4 regions of the Agrobacterium sp. O3.4 genome follow, and region 2 is predicted to be linked to each of the others. Evidence: predicted binding sites of a transcription regulator. Region 2 holds the regulator's gene; each other region holds the start of a gene.
What was found. The regulator LexA, encoded in region 2, represses DNA repair genes until DNA is damaged. The targets are predictions, from matches to a motif close to TGTTCNNNNTGTGTTCNG.
Positions count from the first base shown of each region.

Region 1: a site for LexA is predicted at 2,818-2,835, ahead of M0412_RS09055 (MazG nucleotide pyrophosphohydrolase domain-containing protein). Genes of this name have one in related genera too.
Region 3: a site for LexA is predicted at 2,848-2,865, ahead of M0412_RS02550 (ATP-dependent helicase). Genes of this name have one in related genera too.
Region 4: a site for LexA is predicted at 2,861-2,878, ahead of M0412_RS01975 (putative DNA modification/repair radical SAM protein). Genes of this name have one in related genera too.

Region 1 is NZ_JALPZP010000001.1:1,862,430-1,869,642, forward strand. Features, by position in the region: gene tldD (metalloprotease TldD) at 1-505, shown strand, start outside; gene M0412_RS09040 (VOC family protein) at 834-1,271, shown strand; gene M0412_RS09045 (HAD family phosphatase) at 1,276-1,950, shown strand; gene M0412_RS09050 (hypothetical protein) at 2,079-2,456, shown strand; gene M0412_RS09055 (MazG nucleotide pyrophosphohydrolase domain-containing protein) at 2,511-2,816, opposite strand; gene M0412_RS09060 (sulfite exporter TauE/SafE family protein) at 2,968-3,747, shown strand; gene pdxH (pyridoxamine 5'-phosphate oxidase) at 3,778-4,398, opposite strand; gene M0412_RS09070 (RT0821/Lpp0805 family surface protein) at 4,455-4,904, shown strand; gene M0412_RS09075 (DnaJ C-terminal domain-containing protein) at 5,113-6,228, shown strand; gene fabI (enoyl-ACP reductase FabI) at 6,360-7,178, shown strand; gene M0412_RS09085 (histidine phosphatase family protein) at 7,211-7,213, shown strand, end outside.
Region 2 is NZ_JALPZP010000001.1:1,204,388-1,211,600, reverse strand. Features, by position in the region: gene gltA (citrate synthase) at 1-1,045, opposite strand, end outside; gene M0412_RS05835 (ComEC/Rec2 family competence protein) at 1,353-3,788, shown strand; gene M0412_RS05830 (glutathione S-transferase family protein) at 3,808-4,485, opposite strand; gene lexA (transcriptional repressor LexA) at 4,899-5,621, opposite strand; gene M0412_RS05820 (VOC family protein) at 5,834-6,715, shown strand; gene kdsA (3-deoxy-8-phosphooctulonate synthase) at 6,715-7,213, shown strand, end outside.
Region 3 is NZ_JALPZP010000001.1:540,370-547,582, reverse strand. Features, by position in the region: gene M0412_RS02565 (efflux RND transporter permease subunit) at 1-1,004, opposite strand, end outside; gene M0412_RS02560 (efflux RND transporter periplasmic adaptor subunit) at 1,001-2,167, opposite strand; gene M0412_RS02555 (carboxymuconolactone decarboxylase family protein) at 2,394-2,804, shown strand; gene M0412_RS02550 (ATP-dependent helicase) at 2,907-5,381, shown strand; gene M0412_RS02545 (glycosyltransferase family 25 protein) at 5,487-6,299, shown strand; gene M0412_RS02540 (DMT family transporter) at 6,586-7,068, shown strand; gene M0412_RS02535 (DMT family transporter) at 7,065-7,213, shown strand, end outside.
Region 4 is NZ_JALPZP010000001.1:409,274-416,486, reverse strand. Features, by position in the region: gene M0412_RS01985 (GGDEF domain-containing protein) at 1-20, opposite strand, end outside; gene M0412_RS01980 (UdgX family uracil-DNA binding protein) at 169-1,623, opposite strand; gene M0412_RS01975 (putative DNA modification/repair radical SAM protein) at 1,623-2,855, opposite strand; gene greA (transcription elongation factor GreA) at 3,077-3,553, shown strand; gene M0412_RS01965 (glycosyltransferase family 4 protein) at 3,641-4,696, shown strand; gene M0412_RS01960 (Lrp/AsnC family transcriptional regulator) at 4,727-5,194, opposite strand; gene trxB (thioredoxin-disulfide reductase) at 5,444-6,418, shown strand; gene M0412_RS01950 (LysR family transcriptional regulator VtlR) at 6,443-7,213, shown strand, end outside.

The sequences.
Region 1 (7,213 bases), 660 kb from region 2:
CACGCCATCCGCTTATAATGTGCTGATCGAGAATGGCCGGCTGGTGGGCTATATGCAGGACCGCCAGAACGCCCGGCTGATGGGCGCAAAAGCCACCGGCAACGGCCGCCGGCAGGGTTATTCGCATGTGCCGATGCCGCGCATGACCAATACCTACATGTTATCAGGCGACAAAACGCCGGAAGAAATCATCGCCTCGGTCAAAAAGGGCATCTATGCCGTTTCCTTCGGTGGCGGACAGGTGGATATTACATCAGGCAAATTCGTGTTCGGCTGCACCGAGGCTTACCTCATCGAGAACGGCAAGATCGGCGCGCCGGTGAAGGGCGCCATGCTGATCGGCAACGGACCTGATGCGATGAAGCGCGTCTCGATGATCGGCAATGATTCCAAACTCGATACGGGCATCGGCAATTGCGGCAAGGCCGGGCAGTGGGTGCCGGTCGGCGTTGGCCAACCGCATCTGCGCATGGACCAGATCACCGTTGGCGGCACGAAGGCGTAAGGAATTCGGAGCTTGGATCACTGCGGTCTGTCCCAAATGCCGCCATACCGGCCCTGAGCCGGTATCCAGCCGACGCGCGTCTGTGCGGCGAGAAGCGTGTTGTCCGCCCAAGGATTTGGGCTGGCCGGATGCCTTATCCAGTCCGGCATGACGGCAGAGATAGTTGCGGTCACGCGAAATGTTAAGCCTGCCGCAGCAATCCCAGCCCATAACCTTGCACATGGCTGCCATGATGAGGTTTCCTCTGGCACCTCACCGAGAAGACGATAAGATCACCCTCACGGCAGGCCCTCCTCCCACCGCCGGGCCTGCGTGGCACAAGGAGACCATGACCATCATACGCAATGCCCTCGTCCCGGAACTTGCCGTCACCGACTGGCTGAAAAGCCGCGCCTTTTATTGCGACCTGATCGGTTTTCATGTGGTTTATGAGCGTCCCGAAGAGGGCTTCGCCTATCTTGCCCTCGATGAAGCACAGGTGATGATCGACCAGATCGGTGCGACCCGGACCTTCGTGGCTGATAATGCCGGGCTAGAATTTCCGCTGGGTCGCGGCATGAATCTGCAGCTCGCCGTTCCTTCCCTGCAACCCATTCTGACGCGACTGGAGCGGTCTTCGATCGACCTCGTTCTGGCGCCGGAAGAGAAGTGGTACAGGCGCGGCACGGTCGAGGTCGGCAATCGGCAATTCATCGTTGCCGATCCGGACGGTTATCTGATCCGCCCGTTCGAGAGCCTGGGCGAACGCCCCTTCCGGTTCGGTTAAGCCCATGTTGCCCTTTCGCCCGCATGCGGTTGTTTTCGACATGGACGGATTGCTGATTGAAAGCGAGGTGCTTTATCGCGATTCATTTCTGGCGGCTTCGGAGGAAGGCGGCCATGGAATGCAGGTCGAGACCTATCAGAAGGTCTGTGGCAGTCCCTGGGATGTCATCACCGGCACCATCTTTGCCGATTACGGCGCGGATTTTCCCATGGATGCTTTTCGCGACGCGTGGCTGCGGCATCTCGGTGTGATGATGGCGGAGGGTGTGGCGCTGAAACCCGGCGTCGCCGAAATCCTCGATCTTCTCGACCGGCTGGACATCCGCCGCGCCATCGCAACATCTTCGCAGCACACATCGGTTACACGCCATCTCGGCCCTTACGATCTTCTCAGGCGCTTCGACACCATCGTGGCGCGCGGCGATTATACCGAACCGAAACCCGCACCCATGCCCTATCTCACTGCAGCAAAGCGCCTCGGCCTCGAGCCGGGCCGCTGCCTGGCGCTCGAGGATTCCTATTCCGGCGTCCGCTCGGCCGCTTCGGCCGGCATGATGACGATCATGGTGCCGGACGTGGCGCCGCCGACCGAGGAAATGCGGGAAAAATGCGTTGCCGTCATGGGTGATCTCCATGCGGTGGCAGACATGCTGCAAGACGCACGGCTTTTACGGCTTTGAAAAGTGGGCCGTGATGTGAATGCGCGTCACACGCCTTTCGCCATTTGGACTTATAGTGGCGGTCGTAACGGCCGGAACGCCGATATTGGTCAGGCGCCTCCGTCGGCGCATCCATAACCGGAGTGGTCATGCTGCTTGTCGCCGTGTCGCTCGCGACGCTTGTATTGCTCTCTCTCTCCGCGTTTCAGATCACCCTCGCCGCCGGTGCGCCTTTCGGCCGTTTTGCCTGGGGCGGCGCAAGCCGTGTGCTGCCGGTCAGGCAAAGAATTGCAAGTGTCGCTTCTCTTGCGATCTATGGCCTTATGGCGTCTTTTCCGCTGCAAAAGGCAGGCTTCGCAGCGATCTGGCCGGCAAGCTGGATCGAACCCGGCATCTGGATCATCGCCTGCTATCTTGCGGTGAGCATTGGATTGAACGCAATGTCGAAGAGCCGCGCAGAACGGCTGGTCATGACACCGGTAGCCACCGTTCTTGCGATCCTGTTCTTTATCGTCTCGCTGTCATAAAGACACCAGACCAACGGCACGATGCCGCAACGATCGGGCCTTCTCAGCGGATCGTCAGCCCCCCGGCCTGAAACGCCACTTGCGCTCGATCGCTCCTTCAATATCGAGACCATTATAATGGGCCAGCAACAGCACATGGCCGAGGAGATCAGCGGTTTCGTCGGCCAGATCCCGCTTCATCTCCTCTTTGCTCCTGCCCTTGATGCGCCCCCGCCCCGTCAGCCGGTTCCAGGCCTGCGTGACCTCGCCAACCTCTTCCTGAAGCTTCAGCATGTACCAGTCCGGATCGCGGAATATTCCGTTTTCAGCGGCATATTTTTGCGAGGCCTCTTCAAACCGACGCATCGTGTCAGCAAACATTTGTTCATCCTTTGTTCGTGCGCTACAACTCTAACCACGATTCTCCGGCCGCGTCGATCCGAAAGGATGTTTCGCGACCCTGAACGGAAATCTCCGCGACAGATGCCCGCCGTCGCGATAGGAACAGTCATTCGAAACAGTGCCGTCACCCATGCCTTATCTCGATTTTTTCTCGTCCCTCATCACCGCCCATAGCCCGTCGCTGCTGGCCATGTTTGCGGGTGCGGCATTTCTCGCCGGTCTCGCCCGCGGCTTTTCCGGCTTCGGCGCAGCACTCATCTTCATTCCGCTGGCAAGCGCGATCGTCGGACCGCGCATCGCGTCAGCGGTTCTGCTAGTGGTGGACGGCGTGTTGACGCTTGGCATGATACCCCCAGCCTTTCGCATGGCGGACCGGCGTGAGGTTTTCACCATGGCGGCAGGCGCACTTGTCGGCGTGCCACTTGGAACCCTGCTGCTTTCCCATAGCGATCCGTTGACCCTGCGCTGGATCATTTCCACCGTGGTCGTCGTGCTTCTGTTGTTTCTGCTGTCCGGCTGGCGGTATAGCGGGCGGCCGAAGACGCCTCTGACACTGTTTACCGGGTTTCTGGCCGGGCTGTTTTCGGGTGCGGCGCAACTGGGTGGGCCGCCCGTGGTTGCCTATTGGCTTGGCGGGGCGCTCAAAGGTGCGTTCGTGCGCGCCAATGTCATTCTTTATTTCGCGGTTTCGACCGTGATTTCCACGGCAAGTTATTTTTTCGGTGGTCTTTTCACCGCCGATGTCTTCGTTTTTTTCCTGCTGGCCCTGCCGTTTTACGGGGCGGGTCTTTATGCCGGCGCGCGCCTGCACGGATTTGCCGATGAGGCCGCATTCAGACGCATCTGCTACGGCCTGATCGCCATTTCCGCCGTCATCGGCCTGCCGCTGTTCGATTCGCTGTTGAAATAGGCAGGCCGCACCGGCCTGCCCCCACCGCCTTCAAGGATACATACGAACCTTCGACCATGGCGCATCCGGCGTCTCGCGGCGGAATTCGACGCGGTCATGCAGTCGGAATTTGCGGTCGTGCCAGAATTCGATGCTGACCGGGCGAATGCGAAAACCGGACCAATGGGCCGGGCGCGGAATATCGCCGATGGCATATTTGGCGGTATATTCAGCCACCGCCTTTTCCAGCGCGAAACGGCCTTCCAGCGGTCGCGACTGCTTGGACGCCCAGGCGCCGATGCGGCTGCCGCGCGGGCGGGAAGCGTAATAGGCATCCGCCTCCGCATCCGTGACGATTTCCACCTCGCCGCGCAGACGCACCTGACGTCTCAGGCTTTTCCAGTGGAAACACATGGCGGCTTTTTTCTGGCCAAGGATCTCGCGGCCCTTCTGGCTTTCGAAGTTCGTATAGAAAACGAAGCCGCGATCATCGACGTCTTTCAACAGCACCATGCGCACATTCGGCAGGCCATTTTCATCGACGGTTGCGAGCGCTACCGCGTTCGGATCGTTGATTTCGGAAGCCGTCGCATCCTTCAGCCATTCGGCAAAAAGGGTGAAAGGTTCATTTTCTTCCGTGAAGTCACTGGATGTTAACCCCGTTTCCGACATATTGACTAAAATGCTCCCGAGCTGATTTGGACCCCAGAGATGATTTCTGGCGAAAGATGGTGACCGTCATAGCAAAGTCGAACAGTCGAACAAAGGGCCTCCTTTCGTCGATCGCGGAAGTTTCCGCCGTCGTATCAATGCTCGTGGTGCTGAGCGGTTGTGTCAGCCTCGATCTGTTCGGCGGCGACAAGGTCGACCGCTCGCTCTCCACGGCCTCCGTTCCCAACCAGCAGAATAATGGCCAGCAGACCGATGATGCGACCATCCGCAATGCGGTAACATCGGCCGATCTTGCCAAACTTGCCGACCAGCCGCTGCCCTGGGCCAATGCCTCAACCGGCAGCGCCGGCGTCGTGACCGCCATTCACGAAGACAAATCCAGCGGTTTCGTCTGCCGCGATTTCAGGACGACGCGCCACTCCTTCGAAGGTGTGGCCGCTTATTCCGGACAGGCCTGCCTCTCGGAAACCGGCGAGTGGTTGATGACCCGCTTCGAGCAGAAATAATCTATTTACCTTGGCGCATGGAATAAGCCCGGCCACCCCGCGCCGCGCTTCCTGCGTAAAGGAGTGATTAGCAACTTATTGCAACAGTCGACGTTGATTAAACCGAGGGCGTGTACGTGAATGATCGCGGCATCCCTTTTCGGAGGGGTTAGTTTCAGGATTGCGCCATGAACGGCGGCAGACTGAGCCAACGTAACTGGTGTTTCGCATGCGCGATCCATATTCGATCCTCGGCGTGAAACGTGACGCCCGCCATGAGGAAATCAAGGCTGCCTGGCGCACGAAGGCGAAAACCGTCCATCCGGACGCCAATCGCGACGATCCCGATGCTTCGGCGCGATTCGCCGAAGTCGGGCAGGCTTATGACCTTTTAAAAGACCCCAAGAAGCGCGATCTTTACGATCAGGCCCGCCAGGCGGCCGAGAAGAAGAAGCGCGGCGAAACCATCATGCAGCAGCGGGAGGCAGCGCGCGAGGCTGCCGAACGCGCCAAGGCGGCTGAGAAGCTGATGGAGGAACTGGCCCGCGCCGATGCCCGCAACCGGGCGCAGACCGGCCAGAAAACCGACGGAAAACCTGAGACGGCCGAGGATATCGTCGAGCGTATTTTCGGGGCCGATGCACAAAACGACCCCAAGGTGCAACAGGCGGCGGAAGCGGCCAAGGCTGCAGCCAGCGGCACAAAAAGTGACATTCCGGGGACGGGTGAAACGGCACAACCGGCCGCTGCTGACGACAAATCCACATCCGCCTCGCTTGCCGGCAATCTCTTCAGCGCCCTCGTACGCCGGTTCCGCACGCCGCAGCCGGTTGCGGAAAAGGCACCTGACATTACGGCCGAAGCCACCATCACGGTTGCCGATCTTCTGGAGCGCAAATGGGTTACCATTGGGCTTGCCGAAGAGCGGGAAGCCCGCTTCCAGCTGGAACCCGGCATGACCGACGGCCATGTGGTGAGGTTAAAGGGACAGGGGCTGAAACTTCCCGGCATGGCGCGCGGCGATCTTGCCGTGACGTTGCTTGCCGCACGCGACGACGCCTTTTCCATTCGCGGATTCGATATTCACACGACTTTGCCGATCTCGCTTGGTGATGCGGTTCTGGGCTGCGAAACGAAAGTCCGCACTCCGCTCGGCGAAGAAAATCTCAGCATTCCGGCCTGGTCCGGCTCGGACCGCGTGCTGCGGCTTGCCGGCAAGGGCCTTGCCGATGGCAAGGGTGAATATGGCGATCTCGTCATTGAATTGCGCATTGTCCTGCTCGAAAAGCCGGATGAAAAGGTGACCGACCTCATGCGCCACATGCGCGAAGGCCTCTATTTGTGAAAGTTTTGCGAATAGCCGGGACAACGCACCCTTTGTTACGTTCCCTAACAGTTGATGATCTTTGGCAATCTTGAACAGGATTGCAGCCTATGCCATAGGCAGGATCAATCGAAAGTATCAGGGAGCATAAAATGGCTCAGGCATCCGGCCTCATGGCTGGCAAACGCGGCCTCATCATGGGCGTCGCCAATAATCGTTCAATCGCTTGGGGCATTGCAAAGGCCTGCGCGGATGCAGGTGCGGAACTCGCACTCACATGGCAGGGTGACGCGCTGAAGAAGCGTGTCGAGCCGCTCGCACAGGAACTTGGCGCCTTCATGGCTGGTCACTGTGACGTGACGGACCTCGGGACGATCGATGACGTTTTTGCGTCTCTGGAAAAGCACTGGGGCAAGATCGACTTCGTCGTGCACGCCATTGCGTTTTCCGACAAGGACGAGCTGACGGGTCGTTACCTCGACACCAGCCGCGACAATTTCAACCGCACCATGGATATTTCCGTGTTTTCGCTGGCCGCTGTCGCCAAGCGTGCGGAGCCTATCATGAATGATGGCGGCTCGATCATCACGCTCACCTATTACGGTGCCGAGAAGGTCATGCCGAACTACAACGTCATGGGTGTGGCCAAGGCGGCTCTTGAGGCCAGCGTGCGTTATCTCGCCGTTGACCTCGGCAATCGCGGTATCCGCGTCAACGCCGTTTCCGCCGGCCCGATCAAGACGCTTGCCGCTTCCGGCATTGGCGACTTCCGTTATATTCTCAAGTGGAACGAATATAATGCGCCGCTGAAGCGCACTGTTTCCATCGAGGAAGTCGGCAAATCGGCACTTTACCTGCTGTCCGATCTTTCGACCGCGGTGACCGGTGAAATCCACCACGTCGATTCCGGTTATCACACCATCGGCATGAAGGCGGTGGATGCGCCTGACATTTCGGTGGTGAAGGACTAACCATCAGGAATGCTTGAAACAGGGGTATCGCCTTG
Region 2 (7,213 bases):
GGGCGATCTTTTCCAGTTCCAGCGCAACCTGCATGATCGGATCGTCAGAATTGCCGGTGGCTTCCAGCACTTCATACATCGTCTTCTGCATGATCTTGGCGCGCGGGTCGTAGTTCTTGTACACGCGGTGGCCAAAGCCCATCAGGCGGAACGGATCGTTCTTGTCCTTGGCGCGGGCGATGTATTCCGGAATACGGTCAACAGAGCCGATTTCGTTCAGCATGTTGAGCGCCGCTTCGTTGGCGCCGCCATGTGCAGGACCCCAGAGGCAGGCGATGCCCGCCGCAATACAGGCGAACGGGTTTGCACCCGAAGAACCGGCAAGACGCACCGTGGAGGTGGAGGCGTTCTGCTCGTGGTCGGCATGCAGGATGAAGATGCGGTCCATGGCGCGGGCCAGAACCGGATCGACCTTGTAATCCTCGCACGGCACCGCAAAGCACATGTGCAGGAAGTTGGAAGCGTAATCCAGATCGTTCTTCGGATAAACGAAGGGCTGGCCGATATGGTACTTATAGGCCATGGCGGCGATCGTCGGCATTTTCGCGATCATGCGCAGCGAAGCGACCATGCGCTGGTGCGGATCGGTAATGTCGGTCGAGTCGTGGTAGAAGGCTGAGAGAGCACCGACCGTGCCGCACATGACGGCCATCGGATGCGCATCGCGACGATAGCCGGTGAAGAAACGGCTCATCTGCTCGTGCACCATGGTGTGGCGCGTAACGCGGGTGTCGAAGTCCTTCTTCTGCGCAGCCGTCGGCAGTTCGCCGTAAAGCAGCAGATAGCAGGTTTCCAGGAAGTCGCCCTGTTCGGCGAGCTGCTCGATCGGGAAGCCGCGGTGAAGGAGAACGCCTTCGTCACCGTCGATATAGGTGATCTTGGATTCGCAGGAGGCCGTCGACGTGAAACCCGGGTCGTAAGTGAAGGAGCCCGTGTGCTTGTAGAGCGTGGCGATATCGACGACGCTTGGTCCAATCGTGCCTTCCCTTACCGGGAGTTCCACCTGCTTTTCGCCAAGTGTCACTGTAGCGCTTTTTTCCGTCATACTGATCCTCCGAGAACATGCGGGTGGAGGCGTTGAGACACGCCTCGCGGTTAAGCGTCTACCGATTAGCTATATGATCCTTGCGCCGATGCCAAGCTATTCGAAGGTCAAATTGTGCATTGCGGCAAACGCAATTACGTTGCTTGCGGCATTATCGGCCATGGCAATTCAATCTCGGTCAACGCGCGGTTAAAGGAAAGGATTGCAATCCTTCCCGCCGCCCTGCAAACCTGTTTCCGGTGCGGCAGGGGCGCGGCGCGGATTGCTTGGTCAAGGGGAAAAAAAGCATCTCGGATATGCCGAAACGTTGCAGGGTGAGTTGCCCGGCGCGCATGAAATCCTGTTTCCCGTTCACCGTGCCGGCGATCTTGTGGCTTATGATCTGCCCACCCGTGTTGTCAGGCGCAATCTCAAGGCTGTCATCACCGAAAAAGTTGCCGGCTGTGTCGCCGAGGAACGCGCATTCGGCCATGATTTCCTTTTCGTTCCCGTCTTTATCGGCTGCGGCGCGATCCTGTGGTTTTCCCTTGATGTCACGCCGTCCTTGCCTGCTCTCGCCATCATGTTCCTGCTTGCTGCCGGTCTGGCGCTGTTTAGCCGATATAATAACGGCCTGTCGGCGGCGACCTGCAGCGCTGCCGCTTTTCTTCTGCTGGGCATGCTTCTGGCGGATGTTGAAACCCGGCGGGCGGGAACCGTGGTACTGGATACCCCGGTTACAACCACCATCACCGGCACGGTGGTGCGCCGGGAAGTGGATGCGCGCGGTTCCTGGCGATATGTCATTCAGCTGGCTGCGACCGAAGCGCCAGCATTGTCGCGTCCGCCGGCGAGAATCTCGCTGATGTCCCGTGGCGGAGGTGACCCCGTTGCACTTGGCGCGACCATTCAAGGCAAGGCCCGACTGTCGCCGCCTTCCGGCCCTGCTTTGCCGGGTCTGAATGACTTCGCCTTCGCTTCCTATTTCAAAGGTATTGGTGCGACCGGATTTTTCTACAAACCGCCGCAGGCACTCATATCACCAAGGGGCGACATCAAAGTCGAAACGGGCTGGCTGGAATGGGCGGATATGCGGCTTTATGGCCTGCGCAGCGCCATTGCAGAGCGCATCCGCTATGTCATTGGCGGTGACGCCGGAGCCTTCGCCGCGTCCATCGTCACTGATGAGAGACAGGCGATCTCGGCCGATACGATGGAGGCATTGAGGCTTTCCGGCCTTGCCCATATCGTTGCCATATCCGGGCTGAACATGGCACTTGCCGCAGGCATTTTTTTTGTGGGGCTGAGGCTGACCTTCAGCTTGTTTCCCGCTTTTGCGCAGCGCTGGCCCGTCAAGAAGATTTCGGCTTTCGCGGCACTCTTGATGACGCTCGCCTATTACCTGATTTCCGGTTTCGCCGTCTCCGCCGAGCGCGCCTGGCTGATGATGTCGGTGATGCTGATCGCGGTTCTTTTCGATCAGCCGTCGCTCAGTCTCCGGAATGTCGCTATTTCGGCTCTCATCATCCTTGTCTTTTCGCCTTCGGAAATCATGGGGCCGAGTTTCCAGATGTCGTTTGCCGCGACCATCGCGCTCGTATCCACCTATGCCTGGTGGGGCCGCCGGCGCGGCGATCACGAGCGACTGTTGATCGGACGCAGACCGGTATGGATGACGGCGGCGCAAATGGCAGGAACCATCATTGGCGGGGTCATTACCACGTCGCTGATTGGCGGAGTTTCGACGGCGATCTATTCGGCCGAGCATTTCCATCGTGTCACCACCTATGGACTTTTCGCCAATCTGGCTGCCATGCCGCTGATGTCGCTGATCGTCATGCCCTTTGGCCTGCTCGCCATGCTGCTGATGCCGTTCGGGCTCGACGGGCCGTTCCTGAAGATCATGGGTTATGGCATGGCGCTTGTCATCGAAGTCGCCAATGAAGTGGCGTCCTGGGGCGGCAGTGCAGCAACGGGGCGGCCGCATGAGTGGTTCATTGGTCTCGGCTCCGCCGGTTTCCTGCTGCTCACCTTGCTGCGCAGCCGGCTTGCATTGCTTGGTATTCCGCTTCTTGTTTCCGCCTTCGGCCTGTCGGCGGCCACGGCCTATCGCGATGGCCCGGATCTGCTCATTCACGAGGAGGGGGAACTGGTGGCGCTGCTGGACGACGGCAAAGCCTATACGACAAAAACGCGACCGCAGGACTTCGTATACGGCCAGTGGCAAAGAGCACTCCTGTTGCCGGAACAGCCCGTTCCACCGGTCAATCTCAAAGCGGAGGCCGCAATAACCAGTGTAGGATTGACCACAAAATCAAAACTTACGCCGGAGGAGACGAGGGCGGTGACACGGCAGATGACGGCAGCGCTGAAAGATGCGGAACCCGGCGTCTTCACCTGCAGCAAAGGCATATGGTGCGTGGCGCGCGCCGGGAGCGGGGAGTGGATCGTCGTTCTGGAAGACGGCCGGTTTGCCGGAAAAGCCTGCGACATCGCCGATATTGTCGTCGTTTCCCGCAGGACCTCGTTTTCACAATGCCGCTCAGGTGCGCTTCTGCTCAACCGGGATATATTGCGGCGCATTGGTTCGGTGGAAATAAACTTTGCCGACAGCGATCAGCCTGCGGTCGTCGGACGGCTGCGCGCGGCGATTGCCGGGGCGGACAGGCCATGGAGCGAGCACCGCTATTACAACTGGAAAACCGACCGTTTCGAATACGAGGTGCCGGAACCAGTCAGGCAGTTGCTGGCGACACCGCAATGAACGTCGCCAGCATGGATATTCAGACCTTCACACGCAGATCGGCAGTCATTTCACCAATGCCGCCGATTTCCTCCTCATGCGCCGCATCGCGCCAGATCTCATTCAAACCGGCTTCATACCATTCACGCATGGCGGGCAGGGCCAGCAGCCGGTCGCAATAGGCTTTTGCCGCAGGTGAAAGATCAGCGCCATAGGTCTGGAAACGGAACGCGACAGGGCAGAAGAAAGCATCGACCGCCGTGAATTTCTGACCGGCAAGATAAGGACCGCCGAATTTTGTCAGACCTTCGCTCCATAGCGCATCGATGCGCTTTATGTCTGCCGCAAGCCCGGCATCGCCACCCTTCGGCTTGACCCGAATACCGACCGACATCGGATAAAGATTGCGCAGCGAGGAAAAGCCGGCATGCATTTCACTCGCCGCCGAACGCGACCATGCCCGCGCCTGCTTGTCGCCTGCCCAGACGCCCTGGTGCCGTTCTGCGAGATATTCGGCGATCGACAGCGTTTCCCATATCGTCACGCCATCATCGACAAGGCAAGGCACTTTGCCGGTCGGCGAGAAGCTGGAAAAGGCGACACCTTCGCCAAACGGAACAAGTTTTTCATCAAAGGCGATACCCAGAGTGCGCATCAACACCCACGGCCGCAGTGACCATGAAGAGTAGTTCTTGTTGGCGATGTAAAGATCGTACATGGCTTATCTCCCGGATATGACGCGCATTTCTATACCTGTCGGGGCATGATGGAATATCGAAAATAATCCATGGCACTCATAAATCGCGTTGATGAATGGCAGGGGCTTTGCATCGAGTGTCACCATTCGGTGGCAGCGTCAGGCCGGCCGCATCCCGCAAGCGTCAACGACCTCACGCGATCAGAAGTCCACGGCGTACGACGCATTGGTGATAACAGGCCGGTGAGGAGTGCGCGACAAAGATATCCATATGAAACTGGAACTGATCTTTACCAGACGAGATGTATCCGTCTGCGGGAAGAATAGGAGTGCCCGAGACTCACATGGTCAGTCGAACTAAGAAATTGCCGTTATCTTCGACAGGCGCCGCCGCATGACGACACCTGTCTCGAGAGAATGACGGCCAATTCAGATCAATGGTAACGGCGTATAAGCCCGACCAGCTTGCCTTGAATTTTTACCCGGTCAGGCCCGAAGATACGGGTTTCATAAGCGGGGTTGGCGGCTTCCAGCGCGATGGAAGCGCCCTTGCGGCGGAACCGCTTCAGCGTCGCTTCCTCGTCATCCACCAGTGCCACGACGATATCGCCCGGATTGGCGGTATTGCTGTTGCGGATGATGACGGTATCGCCGTCGAAAATCCCCGCCTCGATCATCGAATCGCCCTTAACTTCGAGCGCGTAATGTTCACCCGAACCCAGCATGTCCACCGGTACGGCAACATCATGGGTGTTGTTCTGGATGGCGGAAATCGGCACGCCGGCGGCGATGCGGCCCATGACCGGCACCGTGGCAGCACCACCGAGATCGTTGGCGGGCGCCTTGGGCGCAGGTGCGGGTTCCGGTGCCTTCGGTTTGCCGAGGCTGCCTTCGATGACGCTTGGCGAAAAGCCGCGCTGCGGCCTCGCACCAGGCGCATAGGCCTCCGGTAGCTTGATGACTTCCAGCGCCCGTGCCCTGTTAGGTAGCCGGCGAATAAAGCCGCGCTCTTCGAGGGCGGTTATCAGCCGGTGGATGCCGGATTTGGAAGCAAGATCGAGTGCGTCCTTCATTTCATCGAAGGAGGGCGGCACGCCGGACTCTTTCATTCGTTCATGAATGAAGAGAAGCAATTCCTGCTGTTTGCGCGTGAGCATGAGGAAAACACCCTTGAGAATCGTAGTGGAGGTCGCGAAACAAATACAGAACGAACACTATATGTTCCATATGTGTTCCGCAATCCCCTAAAATTTCGTGAAGCTGCTATCTGTTGTTTTGATAATTTGCCTGAAAGCACGAAATTGTGCTTTTCTGCCGTCCGGACTGTTCCGGCATGGCCATGCCGCATGCGACAGGAGGAAGCAGGGAAATGACGAAACCATACCACATCGACCATCTCGTATTGCCTGTCGAGCACATCGACATTGCGGCAAATCGCCTTGGAAACCTGGGATTTACGGTAGCGCCTGCGGCTCTTCACCCCTTCGGCACGCAGAATGCCTGCGTTTTTTTCGCCGATGGAACGTATCTGGAGCCTCTCGCAATCGCTAACCCGGCTAACTATAATGCATCGATTGATCGCGGAGATGTGTTCACCGGGCGGGACCAGGCCTTCCGGAAACAGGTTGCAGGCGAGGGATTTTCCGCTCTGGTCGCTGCGACACAGGACGCTCGTGGCGATCACGACCGATTCGTAGCCGCGGGCCTCTCGGCCGGGAATGGCTTTGAATTTTCGCGGCCGGTCAAAATGCCGGATGGTTCGCAGAGCGAGGCGGCCTTCCGGCTGGCTTTTGCAGCAGGCGGTTCCGCGGAGGATTTCTTTCTGTTCAGTTGCCAGCGGCTGCAGGCCCTGCCGGGCGACCGCTCAGTGCTGGAGCGCCATGCTAACGGCGTTTCCGGTCTCAGCGAGATCGTCCTGTTTTCCGGTGGTGATGCGAATGCGGTGCGGCTAATCGAAACTGTTTTCGGCTGTGATGGCAAAATGTCCCCGGATGGTGATGTGCTTTTCGCAACCGGCAATGCCCGCATAAGACTGACGCAAAAGCCGGTCTTCGGCGGACATGCCTTTAATATTCCCGAAGAGGGCGGCGGTGGATTGCGCGGCGCAGGCATCGTCTTTTCCGTTCGCGATCTTGCCGTGACAGAAGCGGTACTTGCTGCTAATGGCGTGTCCAGCACAGAAGCGGCTGGCCGGCTGGTGGTGCCCGCAGCACCCGGTCAGGGCGTTGCCTTCGCCTTCGAGGAAAAATGATGAGCGTTACGAACAATCTCAAAGTCACCGCCGGCGATGGCGCCAGCAAGGTCTCCTTTTCCAATACCGAGCGTTTTTCGCTGATTGCCGGCCCCTGCCAGATGGAAAGCCGCGAACATGCCTTCATGATTGCCGGCGTGCTGAAGGAACTTTGCGACAGCCTGGGCATCGGCCTCGTTTATAAATCCTCCTTCGACAAGGCGAACCGCACGTCGCTTTCCGGCAAGCGCGGCATCGGCCTTGACAGCGCGATGCAGGTTTTTACCGATCTGAAGAAGGAATACGGTTTTCCTGTTCTGACTGACATTCACACCGAGGAACAATGCACTATCGTATCCGAAGTGGTGGATGTGTTGCAGATTCCTGCCTTCCTCAGCCGCCAGACCGATCTTCTCGTCGCCGCCGCCAGGACCGGCCGCGTCATCAACGTCAAGAAGGGCCAGTTTCTGGCGCCCTGGGACATGAAAAACGTGCTGGCCAAGCTCAACGAAAGCGGCA
Region 3 (7,213 bases), 660 kb from region 2:
TCGATGAAGACGGCGTCATCGCTGGTCACGACGATACGCGTGCCTTCCGGCAGGTTGGCCGACATGGTATCAACAGCGGCCTTCACGCCCGTGGAAATACTGAGCGTGTTCGACTGCGCCTGGCGGATGACACCGAGACCGACACCCTGCACGCCATTGGAGCGCAGCGAGGTGGATTCATCATCTGCCCCGAGCATGACGGTTGCCACGTCCCTGAGACGAATATTGTTCTTGATCAAAAGATTGGAGAAGTCTTCGGGCTTCGTCAGGCTCGCCGTAGCGCGCACGACGATGTCCTGCGTCGTGCTTTTCAGCGACCCCGCCGGCACGTCAAGCGCAGCGCTGGCAAGCGCGTTCGAGACATCGGTGACCGTCAGACCACGGCTGGCGAGTGCCGCCTGATTGAGATCGACGCGGAAAACCTTTTCCTGATCGCCGTAAAGCTCCACATCCGCCACGCCATCAACGGCGGCCAGACGGTCGATGATCTCGTCATCCACCAGCTTGGTCAGGTCTTCCATGCTGAGTGTGGTCGAGGTGACGGCAAGGCGCATGATCGGCTGGCTGTCGGAATCCGCCTTGATGATCTGCGGTTCGTCGGCATCGTCAGGCAGCTGATTGGTGACGCGGCCGATGGCGTCGCGCACATCATTGGCGGCGACGGCGAGATCGACATTATCGCCGAATTCCAGCGTCACGCGGCTGGTGCCGAATTGCGAATTGGACGAGATGGACTTGACGCCACTGACACGGGCGACAGCACCTTCAATGGTCTGCGTCACTTCCTGATCAATGGTTTCCGGCGCGGCACCTTCATAGGTGGTCCTGACGCTGATCGTCGGCCGGTCGACATCGGGCAATTCGCGCACTTCGACGCCAACCAGCGCGGCAAGGCCGGCGACGACCAGCAGCGTGTTGAGAACCGCCGCCAGAATGGGCCGGCGCACGAACAGGGCAGTAAAGGCGAGCTTGGAATCCTGCCCGGAGGGTGGCTGCGTCGTCATTGGCTGGCAACCTCTTCAGGCTTCGGCTGATTGTTGACGCGGACCGCGCCGTCTTCTCTCACACGCTGCAGACCCTCGATCACGACAGGCTCGCCCTCCGCCAACTCGGCCTTGACCAGAACGGCATCGGGGTTGCGCTGCACGATCTGCACGCGCACCTTGTTCGACTTGCTGTCGGCAACGCGCCAGACATAAGAGCCTTCCGCATCCCATTGCACGGCCAGCGGATCGACCGAAGCATAGGTCTCCCCGGCAAAACGCATGGTAACACCGAAGGACATGCCGGCCCTCAGCTCATCCTTCTCATTGCCGAACTTCGCCCGGATGCGGATCGTCCGGCTTGCCTCGTCAACACGGTTATCGACGGCCTCGATCTCACCCTTGAAGGCCTCGCCGGGGCGGGAAATCGACGTCGCCTCCACCGGCATGCCGACCTTGATCGCGGTTGCGAAGCGCTCCGGAGCCCAGAAATTGACGAGAATTTCAGAACGATCATCGATGCTGACGATGGTCGATTGCGTGGTAACGTTGTCGCCGATATTGGCAGCGACGATACCGGCCACGCCTTCGATGGGCGCGACGATGTCGCGGCGCTTGAGATTGAGTTCGGCAGTGCTCAGCGCAAGCTTGGCAGCCTCTTCGGCAATCTGCGCATCCAGCACGTCAAGCCGGGAAACCGATTTCAGGTTCTTGTAGGAGTTGGATTTTTCAACCGCGCTGCGCAGTGTGACCTGCGCCTTGTCGCGCTCGATCACCTGCTCCTCATCATCGAGCCGCGCGAGCACCTGCCCCTTCACGACGCGGGCACCGGAGGAGGTGCGGATTTCCGAAACGGTGCCGGAGGCCTGCGGCATGACGACAACCGACTGGATCGCCTCACCATTGCCAATGGCGTTCAGCCGGTCATTGACCGTACCTTTCTTGACGGGAGCCATGACCACCAGGGTCGCGTTGCTGTTGCCATGCGCGCCGCCGGCATTCTGGCCCGCTGGCGTGCCGGAGGCTCCGGCGCCGGATGCGGCAACCTCGATCGCACCGGCCGGCGTTTTGCCAAGCCCGATGGCAGCGAGAACATTGCGGGCATCGGGCGAATAAAAGCCCCAGAGACAGAGCCCCGCTCCCACCACGGCAACACTGACACCCACCTGTTTCCAGACCCGCATGTATTTCTCCGGTTGATCCGCGCAGTAAAATGGAGTTCCAAACCGAACCCTGTTGGAACGTGCAAAGTATTCCCGCTCGCCTTGACGAAGGCAACGCACAAAACCGTTCCTTACGTAATTGTAATTTGTGATGAATTTTCGTCGGGACGCATGGCGCAACCGTTTCTGTCGCAAATCTCCGCCGATCGGTTACTCTAAAAGCCGAAAACCATTTCCGGAGGAAGCCATGAGCACCGTGACGAAAGCCGAAAATCCCGAAGCCGACCCACGCGTCAAAGCGGTGTTCGATGATATCCGCACCACCCGCAAATCGGATTTCATCAATAATATGTGGCTCTACCTCGCCTTTGATCCTGATCTCTTGGAAAAGACCTGGGCCGAGGTCAAGGCCGTGATGGCGACGCCTTCGGCGCTTGATCCCCTGGTGAAGGAAATGCTCTATATCGCCGTTTCCGTCACCAATGGCTGCTCCTATTGCGCCCATTCCCACACGGCCGCCGCAAAAGCCAAGGGCATGACCATTGAACAACATGCCGATCTGTTGCGCATCATCGCGCTTGCAGCCAAGACCAACCAGCTTGCCGTGGCGCTGCAAGTGCCCGTTGACGCCGCGTTCGATGCCGACAGACGGGCTTGAGACGAAGAAAATGCCTTGGAATAGGCGTTTTGACTGACGATACCGGAATAAAAGCAGAACACGGTTCTGGCCTTTATATCCCGAATCACTACATTGGGCCGCATGAGCAACAGTTTTGACGATATGCCGTTCTTCGATGAAGAACCCGCCGCACCGCGCAGGGCAACGAACAATGCCCCTTCGGAAAACGGCGGCGGGCTTGGCATTGCCGCCCGTGCCATGGCGGCGCGCGACCAGACACGTGCCGCGCCCGATTATCTGTCCGGCCTCAACCCGGAACAGCGCGATGCCGTGGAAACGCTGGACGGACCCGTTCTCGTGCTCGCGGGCGCCGGCACCGGCAAGACGCGCGTTCTGACGACCCGCATCGCCCATATTCTGGCAACCGGCCGTGCCTATCCGAGCCAGATCCTTGCCGTGACCTTCACCAACAAGGCTGCCCGCGAGATGAAGGAACGTATCGGCGTGCTGGTTGGCGGCGCTGTCGAGGGCATGCCCTGGCTCGGCACCTTCCACTCCATCGGCGTCAAGCTGCTGCGCCGCCATGCGGAACTCGTCGGCCTGAAATCGGATTTCACCATTCTCGATACGGACGATGTCGTGCGGCTGATCAAGCAGCTCATCCAGGCCGAAGGTCTTGATGACAAGCGCTGGCCGGCAAAACAATTCGCCGGCATGATCGACGGCTGGAAGAACAAGGGCCTGACGCCGCCGGATATTCCGGAAGGCGACAGCCGCGCCTTCGCCAATGGCAAGGGCCGCGAGCTTTACACCGCCTATCAGAACCGGCTGAAGACGCTGAACGCCTGTGACTTCGGTGATCTTCTGATGCACCCGATCAGTATCTTCCGCCGCCACACCGATATTCTGAAGGAGTATCACCAGAAGTTCCGTTACATTCTGGTGGACGAATATCAGGACACCAACACGGCGCAATATATGTGGCTGAGGCTTCTCGCACAGCGCGCCAAGGGCGAGCCGCAGAACGTCTGTTGTGTTGGTGACGACGACCAGTCGATCTATGGCTGGCGTGGGGCCGAAGTGGATAACATCCTGCGTTTCGACAAGGATTTCCCCGGCGCCAAGGTCATCAAGCTGGAACGTAACTACCGCTCCACCGAACATATTCTCGGCACGGCCGGCCATCTGATTGCCCATAATGAAGGGCGTCTCGGCAAGACCCTGTTCACCGAACGCAGCAGCCCTGATGACGAAAAGGTCATGGTGCATGCCGCCTGGGATTCCGAGGAGGAAGCCCGCGCCGTCGGCGAGGAGATCGAGCAGCTCCAGCGCAAGAATCACAAGCTGAACGACATGGCCATCCTCGTTCGCGCCTCCTTCCAGATGCGCGAATTCGAAGACCGTTTTGTCACGCTTGGTCTCAATTACCGCGTCATCGGCGGTCCGCGTTTTTATGAGCGCCTCGAAATCCGCGATGCCATGGCCTATTTCCGGCTGGTCTGCCAGCCGGCCGACGATCTCGCCTTCGAGCGCATCGTCAATACACCCAAGCGCGGTCTTGGTGATACGACGATCCGCAACCTGCATGACTATGCCCGCGCCCGCGATATTCCGATGCTGGCGGCAGCGGCCGACATTATCGAAACCGACGAGCTGAAACCGAAAGCGCGCAAGGCGCTGTTCGACGTGGTGCAGGATTTCCGCCGCTGGCAGGGCCTCCTGGAAAACACCGAGCACACCACGCTTGCCGAACAGATCCTCGACGAAAGCGGCTACACCGCCATGTGGCAGGTCGACAAGACGGCGGAAGCACCCGGGCGGCTGGAAAACCTGAAGGAACTCATCCGGTCGATGGAATCCTTCGAAAGCATGCGTGGATTTCTCGAACACGTCGCACTCGTCATGGATGCGGAACAAAATGCCGAGATGGATGCCGTATCCATCATGACGCTGCATTCCGCCAAGGGTCTGGAATTCGACACCGTCTTCCTGCCCGGCTGGGAAGAAGGCCTGTTCCCGCACCAGCGGGCGCTGGATGAAGGCGGCCGCTCCGGTCTCGAAGAAGAACGCCGTCTGGCTTATGTCGGCATCACCCGCGCCAAGAAACTCTGCCATATCTGGTTCGTATCGAACCGGCGTATCCATGGCTTATGGCAATCCACCCTGCCCTCACGTTTTCTGGAAGAACTGCCGCCCGCCCATGTGGATGTCGCGGCATCCGACAGCAATTACGGCGGTTATGGCGGGCGCGGCGGCTATGGCCAGTCCCGCTTCGATAAGGCGGAACCCTTCGCCAATAATTATTCCACTCCCGGCTGGAAACGGGCGCAGGCCAACAAATCAGATGCCACCCGCGATAACTGGGGCACACGCTCCGGCCATGCGGTCGAGCGGATTGGTTATGGCGAAAGCGGCCCGCGCACCCGCACGATTGATGGCGAGCTGGTGGCCAAATCCGTTGCCGACACGCCGTCGAAATTCGTGGTCGGCGACCGCGTCTTCCACCTCAAATTCGGGAATGGCAACATCTCCGCCATCGAGGGCAACAAGCTGACCATCGATTTCGACCGCGCAGGACAAAAGCGCGTGCTGGATGGATTTGTGGAAAAGGTTTGATTCGAGCGGTTAAGACAGGTTCAAGACAGCTTTTTCCATAGCCCGCGTCACATCGTTGCAATAAAGAAATTGCTACACGAGAGCGAAAACCGGGCGAGGACCGCTTTGCATATTTTACCGAAAAGCCAGCGCAAGCTTGCCGTTTTCCTGATCAACATGGATAGCGCCACGAAGCGCCTTGAGGATATGACCGCCAGGCTCGACGCGATCGGACTGCAGGCGGAGCGTATCGCCGGCGTAAATGGCCGCGAGCTCAATTATCCGATCCCGGAATTCAGCGAGATTTCCTACATGCTCATGCATGGCCGGCGCACCTCGCCGCCGGAAATCGGCTGTTATCTCAGCCATGTCGCCTGCGCCAATAAATTCATGGCTGGCGATGCCGATATCGCGCTCATCCTTGAAGACGACGTGGTCTTCGACAATGATTTTCTGAATGCAATCGATGAGGCGGTACTGAACGGCGGTGACTGGGATTTGCTACGGCTGACGACGGTCAGCAACGGCCGCAAATTCCAGTTTCGCCCGCTTTCCAATGGCCGTTCGCTGGCCATTGCCCTGACGCGGGAAAAAGGCTCAGGCGCCTATCTCGTCAATCGTCGCGCCGGAAAATGGATATCGAAACTGATCCCCATGCGGCTCGCTTATGATATCGCATTCGATCTGGAATATCTGGCAGGCCTGAAGGGGGCTTTCATCTATCCGCTCTGCGCCACGCAGGATGCGGATGGCGAAAGCCAGATTCAGAACAACCTGCGCATTTATCGCCTGCCGCGCTGGCGTTATTTTACGGTGCTGCCCTATCGCGCCTATCTGGAAACCAGCCGTTTTCTTCTGCGCGGCCTCCGCTTCGCCATCGCCAGGCTGAGCGTTACGCTCGAAGGCGGCAAGGGCAAGACTGCTCCCGCCGGCAATTGAACAAGCTGGATCATGCCTCGCCGGGCGTAAAGCCGATGAGATAAACCGCAGCGATCACGGCTGCGAGAATGAAAATCGAAATGACGAAAATCGTCATCCGGTTCAATGGCTTGCGTGTCGTTTTCTTCATGCTGGAATAATGCGCGGCAGGGTCACTGGTTCCGTAGCGCACAGGATAATGCCACGTGAAGCCGCGAAACGGCGCAATTCGATTCCGCTTCAGGCACATATCGGCTAAAGCTCGGATACTTCTTCAGCTTTCCCGGCACGCCACAACAGACCCGCCATGACAGATATGACGCATCCCCGCCTCAACCCGCTGCATCTTGCCGCCGCCTTCGCTAGCGGTTGTCTTTTGACGTTGATGGTGCATTTCAACGGCCAGCTTGCCCATTACGGCAGCGCGCTGTTTTCCTCGTGGACGGCGCATGGCACAGGTACGGTGGCGGCGCTGATCTATCTCGCCATCATGCGCCCGAAGAACGACCCCACGGCACCGGCAAAACCGAAGGCACCGCTCTGGGCCTATTGCGGCGGGGTTGTGGGTGCGGCCATCGTCATCCTCACCTCCACCGCCGTCAATTCGCCGCTGGCGCTTTCCGGCACCATCGCGCTCGGCCTCGGCGGACAGGTGATTTTCAGCCTGCTGGCCGATCTTTTCGGCCTTTTCGGCCTGCCGAAACGGCGGCCGGATATGCGGGACATGGCAGCGGTGGCACTGATCCTTTGCGGCAGCGCGCTCATCATTCTTGTCGGGAGAACGGCATGATCGTCTGGATAGCCATGGCTTTTGCCGGCGGCGTCTTCGTGGCGCTGAGCCGTCAGATCAACGGCCGCTTGAGCCTGTCGAACTCACCACTTATCGCTTCATTCTGGAACCATATCGTTGGCTTTGCCGTGCTGACCGTCATCGG
Region 4 (7,213 bases), 800 kb from region 2:
AGGTCGAGTTCACCCAACATAATATGTCCACGCAATAAATAAATAAAACGAATTCAATTATCATCTATAAGTATAAAATTTCAATAAAAATAGCGAACCAAAAAATCGTAAATTATATTCATAAAAATCAAAATAAAATACAATATTTTCATAAATTAATAAAACAATCTATTCGAATGATCTTATAAACTCCATATCCTTTTTAAAGAGCAGAATTTCCGCGTGCTTCGCCTCCCCGTCCGGCAGGCGCAGCAGGTAGGAAGGATGCACCGTGGCAAACAGCGTTCGCCCTTCCTGCATGGGCAGAGGGCGGCTGCGAACGTCGGTGACTTTCTCCTTGCCACCGGTCAGCGCATAAAGCGCCGTCGCGCCCATGGCGACGATGAGCTTCGGCTGCACCAATGCAATTTCCTGGCTCAGCCACCAGCGACATTGCTGCACCTCACCCGCATCCGGCCGCTGGTGAATACGCCGCTTGCCACGTGTTTCATATTTGAAATGCTTCACGGCATTGGTGACGTAAAGCCGCCTGCGATCCACGCCGATCTCGCCCAGCGTCCGGTCAAAGAGCTGACCGGCAGGGCCGAGGAAAGGTTTTCCGGCAAGATCTTCGTGATCGCCCGGCTGCTCGCCGACGATCATGACATCCGCATCCTCCGGCCCCTCGCCAAAAACAGTTTGCGTCGCCTTGCAATGCAGCGGACACCGGGTGCATTGGCCTGCCTGCCGCCTCAAGGAGGCAAGCGAACCTTCCGGTTCCGCCGACAGGACCTCCTCCCGTGCCGCGGCGGCAACGGCCTGCAGGCGGTGGTGAAATGGCTGCGGCTGGCTTGCCGCCTTGGCCGCCATATCCAGCACCCGCGCCTCCGCGCCCAGAATGAGGCCGGGAATGAGATCCGCCTCGGGCAGGTTCTTCCAGTATTTTTTCGGCATCTCCGCCGTCATCGCCTTGATCTTCAAGCGGGCGGGATTGAAGATATTGGCGTAATAAGTCCGCCAGAGATCATCCGTCTCGTCTGTCAAATCGGGTTTGGCGGCGGCCTCTCGCGATGTTTGCAGCACGCTCCCATCCCATCGCGCAGACCCTTGCGGTGTCGCGATCAACCAGTCCATGTCGGTGAACCGCCGCTGAAAAAACGGCGCCTCGCGCTCGACAATAAAATGATCCGGCTCGAACCAGGCAACGAAGCGCCGTCGCCCGCCCTGCCCCTGCGGTAAGAGTAACTCCTTGAAACGAACGAAGGCCGTCATCTTGTGACAGTCACGACGGACGGATTTTTCGAGCAGTCGTGCCTGTGAAACATCCGGATCGGACTTGAATTGCAACAGGGCGCGATCCTGCCTAAGCCGCCACAGCAGCCGGTATAGCAGCGCAAAACGGCCCTTATCGCTGTGACAGATCACCGCCTGTGCCAGCGCCACGAAAGCGGACGGAGCGGAGACCTGGGTTTCCCCAGGCTTGAGCGTCGGCAACGGCTCCCCGGCAAAATCCAGCAGACCAGCTTCGTCATCCCGCAGCCGCCAGTCGATCGCCTCTGGCGGTATGTTGGCGGCAAGCGCCGCCCGAGCCGCATCGCGCCACTCGCCGAAATCGCCCCGCCCTTCGAGAACCGGGCCATACATCACAACAGCGACAATTGTTCGGGCTGCGGCTCAAACATCGCCCGCAGATCAGGCCGTTCAGTCAGTTTGCCCGGCGTCCAGCCATCCGCGACGATAAAGGCCTTCACCTTTTTCAGGGACACCCCGAAACGGGCAACATCCTCCAGCCGTACCCGCCGGAACCGCCGTGACGACAGGATGGACGCCACCGTCTTGGTGCCGAAGCCGGGAACGCGCAACAGCATTTCCCGATCCGCCGCATTCACATCCACCGGAAAACGGTCGCGGTTTTTGAGCGCCCATGCCAGCTTCGGATCAATATCGAGATCGAGCATGCCATCGCCACCAATCGCGGTTATCTCGCCAATGTCGAAACCGTAAAACCGGTAAAGCCAGTCGGCCTGATAAAGCCTGTGCTCACGCATCAAGGGCGGCTTGATAAGTGGCAGGTTTTTCGAGGAATCCGGAATGGGACTGAAGGCGGAATAATAGACGCGGCGCAGGCCATAACTGCCATAAAGCCGGGCACTGGTGGAAAGGATGGTGCTGTCATCAGCGCCGTCAGCACCCACGATCATCTGCGTGCTCTGTCCGGCGGGCGCAAAGCGCTTGGTCCGACGCGTGCGCACCGTCGGCTCGCCGGCCTCCTCGATTTTCAGGCGAATATCAGCCATGGAGCGGCGAATATTTGCAGGCTGCTTTTCCGGCGCGAAACGGCCGATACCGCTATCGGTCGGCAACTCGATATTGATCGACAGCCTGTCCGCATAAAGCCCCGCCTCCTCTATGAGCTTCGGCGATGCTTCAGGGATCGATTTCAGATGGATATAACCACGAAATCCATGAGTAACGCGCAACTCACGCGCCACGCGCACCATCTCTTCCATCGTATGGTCGGAAGAGCGGATAATGCCGGAGGAAAGAAACAGCCCCTCGATATAATTGCGCCGATAAAATTCCAGCGTCAGCCACACTACCTCTTCGGCGGTAAACCGCGCGCGCTCCACATTGCTGGAGGAACGGTTGATGCAATAGGCGCAGTCATAAATGCAGAAATTGGTGAGCAGGATTTTCAGCAGCGAAATGCAGCGCCCATCCGGCGCATAGGCATGGCAGATCCCCGATCCCTCCGTGGAACCCAATCCGCCCGATGCAGCGGAGCTGCGTTTCGTCGTACCGCTGGAGGCGCAGGATGCGTCATATTTCGCCGCATCGGAGAGAATGGCCAGACGTTGCCTGATTGACTTCTTCATAATTATGTTCACTATATGTTCTATTGAGAAATGTCAATCTTGCCGCCTAACTTCATGAATGAATGCATAAAATTGCCCGCCTCAAATTTGCTGGCATTTCGCTATCGTCTTCTGATATAGTCGGCTTAGTTATGATTTTGGCATGGTTCCGGAGTTCCCCTCCGGAACCTGTTTCTTTTTGTGTCTGCAAGTAAAGCGACCGGAATGCGAAGGATAAAAAAATGGTAGAAAAAGTACCGATGACTCAGGGTGGATTCGTCAAGCTGCAGGAGGAGCTGCGCTTTCGCCAGCAGGAGGAACGTCCCCGTATCATCGAGGCAATTGCGGAAGCGCGCGCCCATGGCGACCTTTCGGAAAATGCCGAATACCACGCTGCCAAGGAAGCCCAGAGCCATAACGAGGGCCGCATCACCGAACTGGAAGACCTGACCGCCCGCGCGGAGGTCATCGACCTTTCCAAGATGTCCGGTTCCAAGATCAAGTTCGGCGCCACCGTCAAGCTGGTGGACGAGGACAGCGACGAGGAAAAGACCTACCAGATCGTCGGCGACCAGGAAGCCGATGTGAAGGCTGGCCGCATCTCCATCTCCTCGCCCATCGCCCGTGCCCTGATCGGCAAGGAAGTTGGCGACAGCATCGAAGTCAATGCTCCGGGCGGCGCCAAGGGTTACGAAATCCTCGCGGTACAGTGGGGCTGATGAGCCTCACCGCAATGCGCCCCTCGCGGGCGCATTGCCTTTTGACGTATCAAACCGCCAAACCAGCCGCAGAGACGGAAGCCCATCTTGTCCCACGTCAGTCTGAAAGATGTGCAGGTGCTTGCACCGAACTTCAAGCGCAGGCTCTCCGGCGTCACCTCCACCATCGTTCAGCTCATTCCAGTGCAGAACCGGCTGGGACAAAAAGTGGCCGTCATCGGCCCCGGCCTGCCGCCGCATCTGCCGCATGTGCGCTTCCGCGATCTGTGGCGCCTCTGGCAAAACGGGCCGTTCGGCGGCCCCCGCATCTGGCACGCCCGTCGCAATCTTGAAATGCTGCCGGGCATTTTCATGCGCGACGTGCTGCGCATGAAGGTAAAGCTGCTGTTCACCTCGGCCGCGCAAAGGCGACATTCCGCCTATACCCGCTTTCTGATTTCGAAGATGGATGCGGTGGTGGCAACCAGCGGCCGTTCCGGCTCGTTTCTTGAAGTCCCCCATAGCGTCGTGATGCATGGCGTCGACACCGATCTGTTTCATCCGGCGGAAGGCCCCGAGGACACGATCGCCTCAACCGGCCTGCCGGGACACTATCTGATCGGCTGTTTTGGGCGGGTGCGCCACCAGAAGGGCACCGATCTCTTCGTGCGCGCCATGATCGAGCTTCTGCCCGCACACCCTGAATGGACGGCCGTGGTTTCCGGCCGCGTGACGGCGGAACACAAGGCCTTTGGTGACGCACTCAAAGCCGATGTTGCCGCAGCCGGCCTTTCCGACCGGATCGTGTTTCAGGGCGAAGTCGATGATATCAAACCCTGGTACAGACGGCTGACGCTCTATGTCGCCCCGTCGCGAAACGAGGGTTTCGGCCTGACACCGCTCGAGGCGATGGCGTCGGAAACATCAGTCGTTGCCAGCAATGCCGGCGCTTACGAGGAAATGATCGTCAAGGGAAAGACCGGCATGGTGGTCGAAGCGGGTGACTACGCAGCACTCGTGGATGCGATAAAGCCCTATCTTGCCGACCCGGCTCTGGCCAAAAACCATGCGCTGGCCGGGCTTGCGCATGTGCGCACCACATTCCCGCTGGAAAAAGAGGCGACAAGTCTCGGTGCGGTCTATGACACGCTAAGGCGCGCATAACGCCTAGCAAAGCAACTGCAAATCTGCCGTTCAGATTTCCACGAGACCGACGCGCTTGACCTGACGGATGGTGAGCATGGTGCGAACCGTGTCGACATTTTCGTCAGCCGTCAGAACCTCGATGACGAAATCCTGAAACTCGGTGAGGTTTCTGGCAACACAATGCAGCAGGAAATCGCTTTCGCCTGACACCATCCATGCCTGCCGCACCAGCGACCAGCCGCCCGTCGCGGCAGCGAAAGCCTTCAGATTGCTGTCCGACTGGCGCTTGAGGCCAACCATGCAGAAGGCGACGAGATCAAAACCGAGCTTCGGCGCGTTCAACATGGCGTGATAACCCTCGATCACACCCGCTTCTTCGAGCTTGCGGACACGCCTGAGGCATGGCGGCGCGGAAATACCGACCCTTTCGGCCAGTTCCACATTGGTCATGCGCCCGTCGCGCTGCAATTCGCGCAGGATTTTCAGATCGATGGCATCGAGTTCGACGCTGGTCACGGAGAAGTTCCTCGTTAAGCCGTAGAAGTTCCTTGTACTATTCGGCACGGGATTCGCAACAATATGCCGCCGGCCGGTTACAAAATTGCGCGCGCATCCACAACTGCCTTGTTGGTAACGCAAGGCTGCCCTTGAATAAAGACACTAGACAACCTTAAATACCTGCCAACGAAGGGGTTGTGGCCCGTCCGCCGTCCACGGCTGGAAGGCCCTTGAGCGAAGACCCTGCTATTGAGAAGGAATGTTTCCATGTCTGCCCGCCACACGAAGGTATTGATCATCGGCTCCGGTCCCGCCGGCTATACGGCGGCGATCTACGCGGCCCGCGCAATGCTGAAGCCGGTGCTGATTGCCGGCATGGAACAGGGTGGCCAGCTGATGATCACCACCGATGTCGAAAACTATCCGGGTTTTGCCGATCCGATTCAGGGTCCGTGGCTGATGGACCAGATGCTGAAGCAGGCAACCCATGTGGGCGCGGAAATCGTCAGCGACCTCGTGACCGAAGTTGACACCACGACCCGGCCATTTGTGGTCAAGACCGATTCCGGTCAGGTCTGGACTGCCGATACGCTGATCATCGCCACCGGCGCCAAGGCCAAGTGGCTCGGTATCGAGAGCGAACAGCATTTTCAGGGTTTCGGTGTTTCCGCCTGCGCCACCTGCGACGGGTTCTTCTATCGCAACAAGGATGTGATCGTGGTCGGTGGCGGCAATTCCGCCGTGGAAGAGGCGCTCTATCTCGCCCATATCGCCAAATCCGTGACAGTCGTGCATCGCCGCGACAGCTTCCGTTCGGAAAAGATCCTGCAGGAACGGCTGTTTGCCAAGGAAAACGTCAAGATCCTGTGGAACACGGAAATCGCCGAAATTACCGGCGCACCCACCAAGCCACCCATGCCACCCTCCGTCTCGGGTGTGCGCCTGCGCGACACCAAAACCGGCGTCATCAGCGATACGCCCATCGACGGTGTCTTCGTCGCCATCGGCCATGCGCCTGCGGTTGAACTGTTCAAAGGCAAGGTGAAGCTGAAAGACAACGGCTACATGTGGACCGCTCCCGATTCCACGGCAACCGACGTCGAAGGCATCTTTGCGGCCGGTGACGTCACCGACGACATTTACCGCCAGGCGATCACCGCCGCCGGCATGGGCTGCATGGCAGCGCTGGAAGCAGAACGCTATCTCACCGCGCAACAACCGCTCGCGGTCGCAGCGGAATAACCGAAAGGCAGGATAGGCATGGCAATGCCATTGGACTGGGATAAACTGCGCATTTTTCATGCCGCAGCCGAAGCAGGGTCTTTCACCCACGCTGCCGACAAGCTGCATTTGTCCCAGTCGGCCATCAGCCGCCAGGTCAGCGCGCTGGAGCAGGATGTCGGCGTCAAGCTGTTCCATCGTCATGCTCGTGGCCTGATCCTCACCGAACAGGGCGAGTTGCTGTACCGCACCGCACATGACGTGCTGCTGAAGCTCGAAACGGTGAAGATGCAGCTGACCGAAACGACGGAAAAGCCGAGCGGCAAGCTGCGCGTCACGACGACGGTTGGTCTCGGCCAGGGCTGGCTGACGGACAAGGTGCAGGAGTTCCTGCAACTCTATCCGGAAATGTCGATCCAGCTCATCCTCGACAATGAGGAACTGGACGTGAACATGCGCCACGCCGATTGCGCCATCCGCCTGCGCCAGCCGCAGCAATCGGACCTTATCCAGCGCAAGCTGTTTACGGTGCACATGCATGTCTATGCCGCGCCGTCCTACATCAATCGCCACGGCGAACCGCAGTCGATCGAGGATCTGGACAATCACCGCATCATCTCCTTCGGTGAACCGGCGCCAAACTACCTTCTTGATGTCAACTGGCTGGAAAACGCCGGCCGGTCTTCAGACAATACGCGCATCCCGCATCTTCAGATCAACAGCCAGACCTCGATCAAACGCGCCTGCCTGCTGGGAATAGGCATTGCCTGTTTGCCTGACTACATCGTCGGGCGCGATCCCGGTCTCATCCAGCTG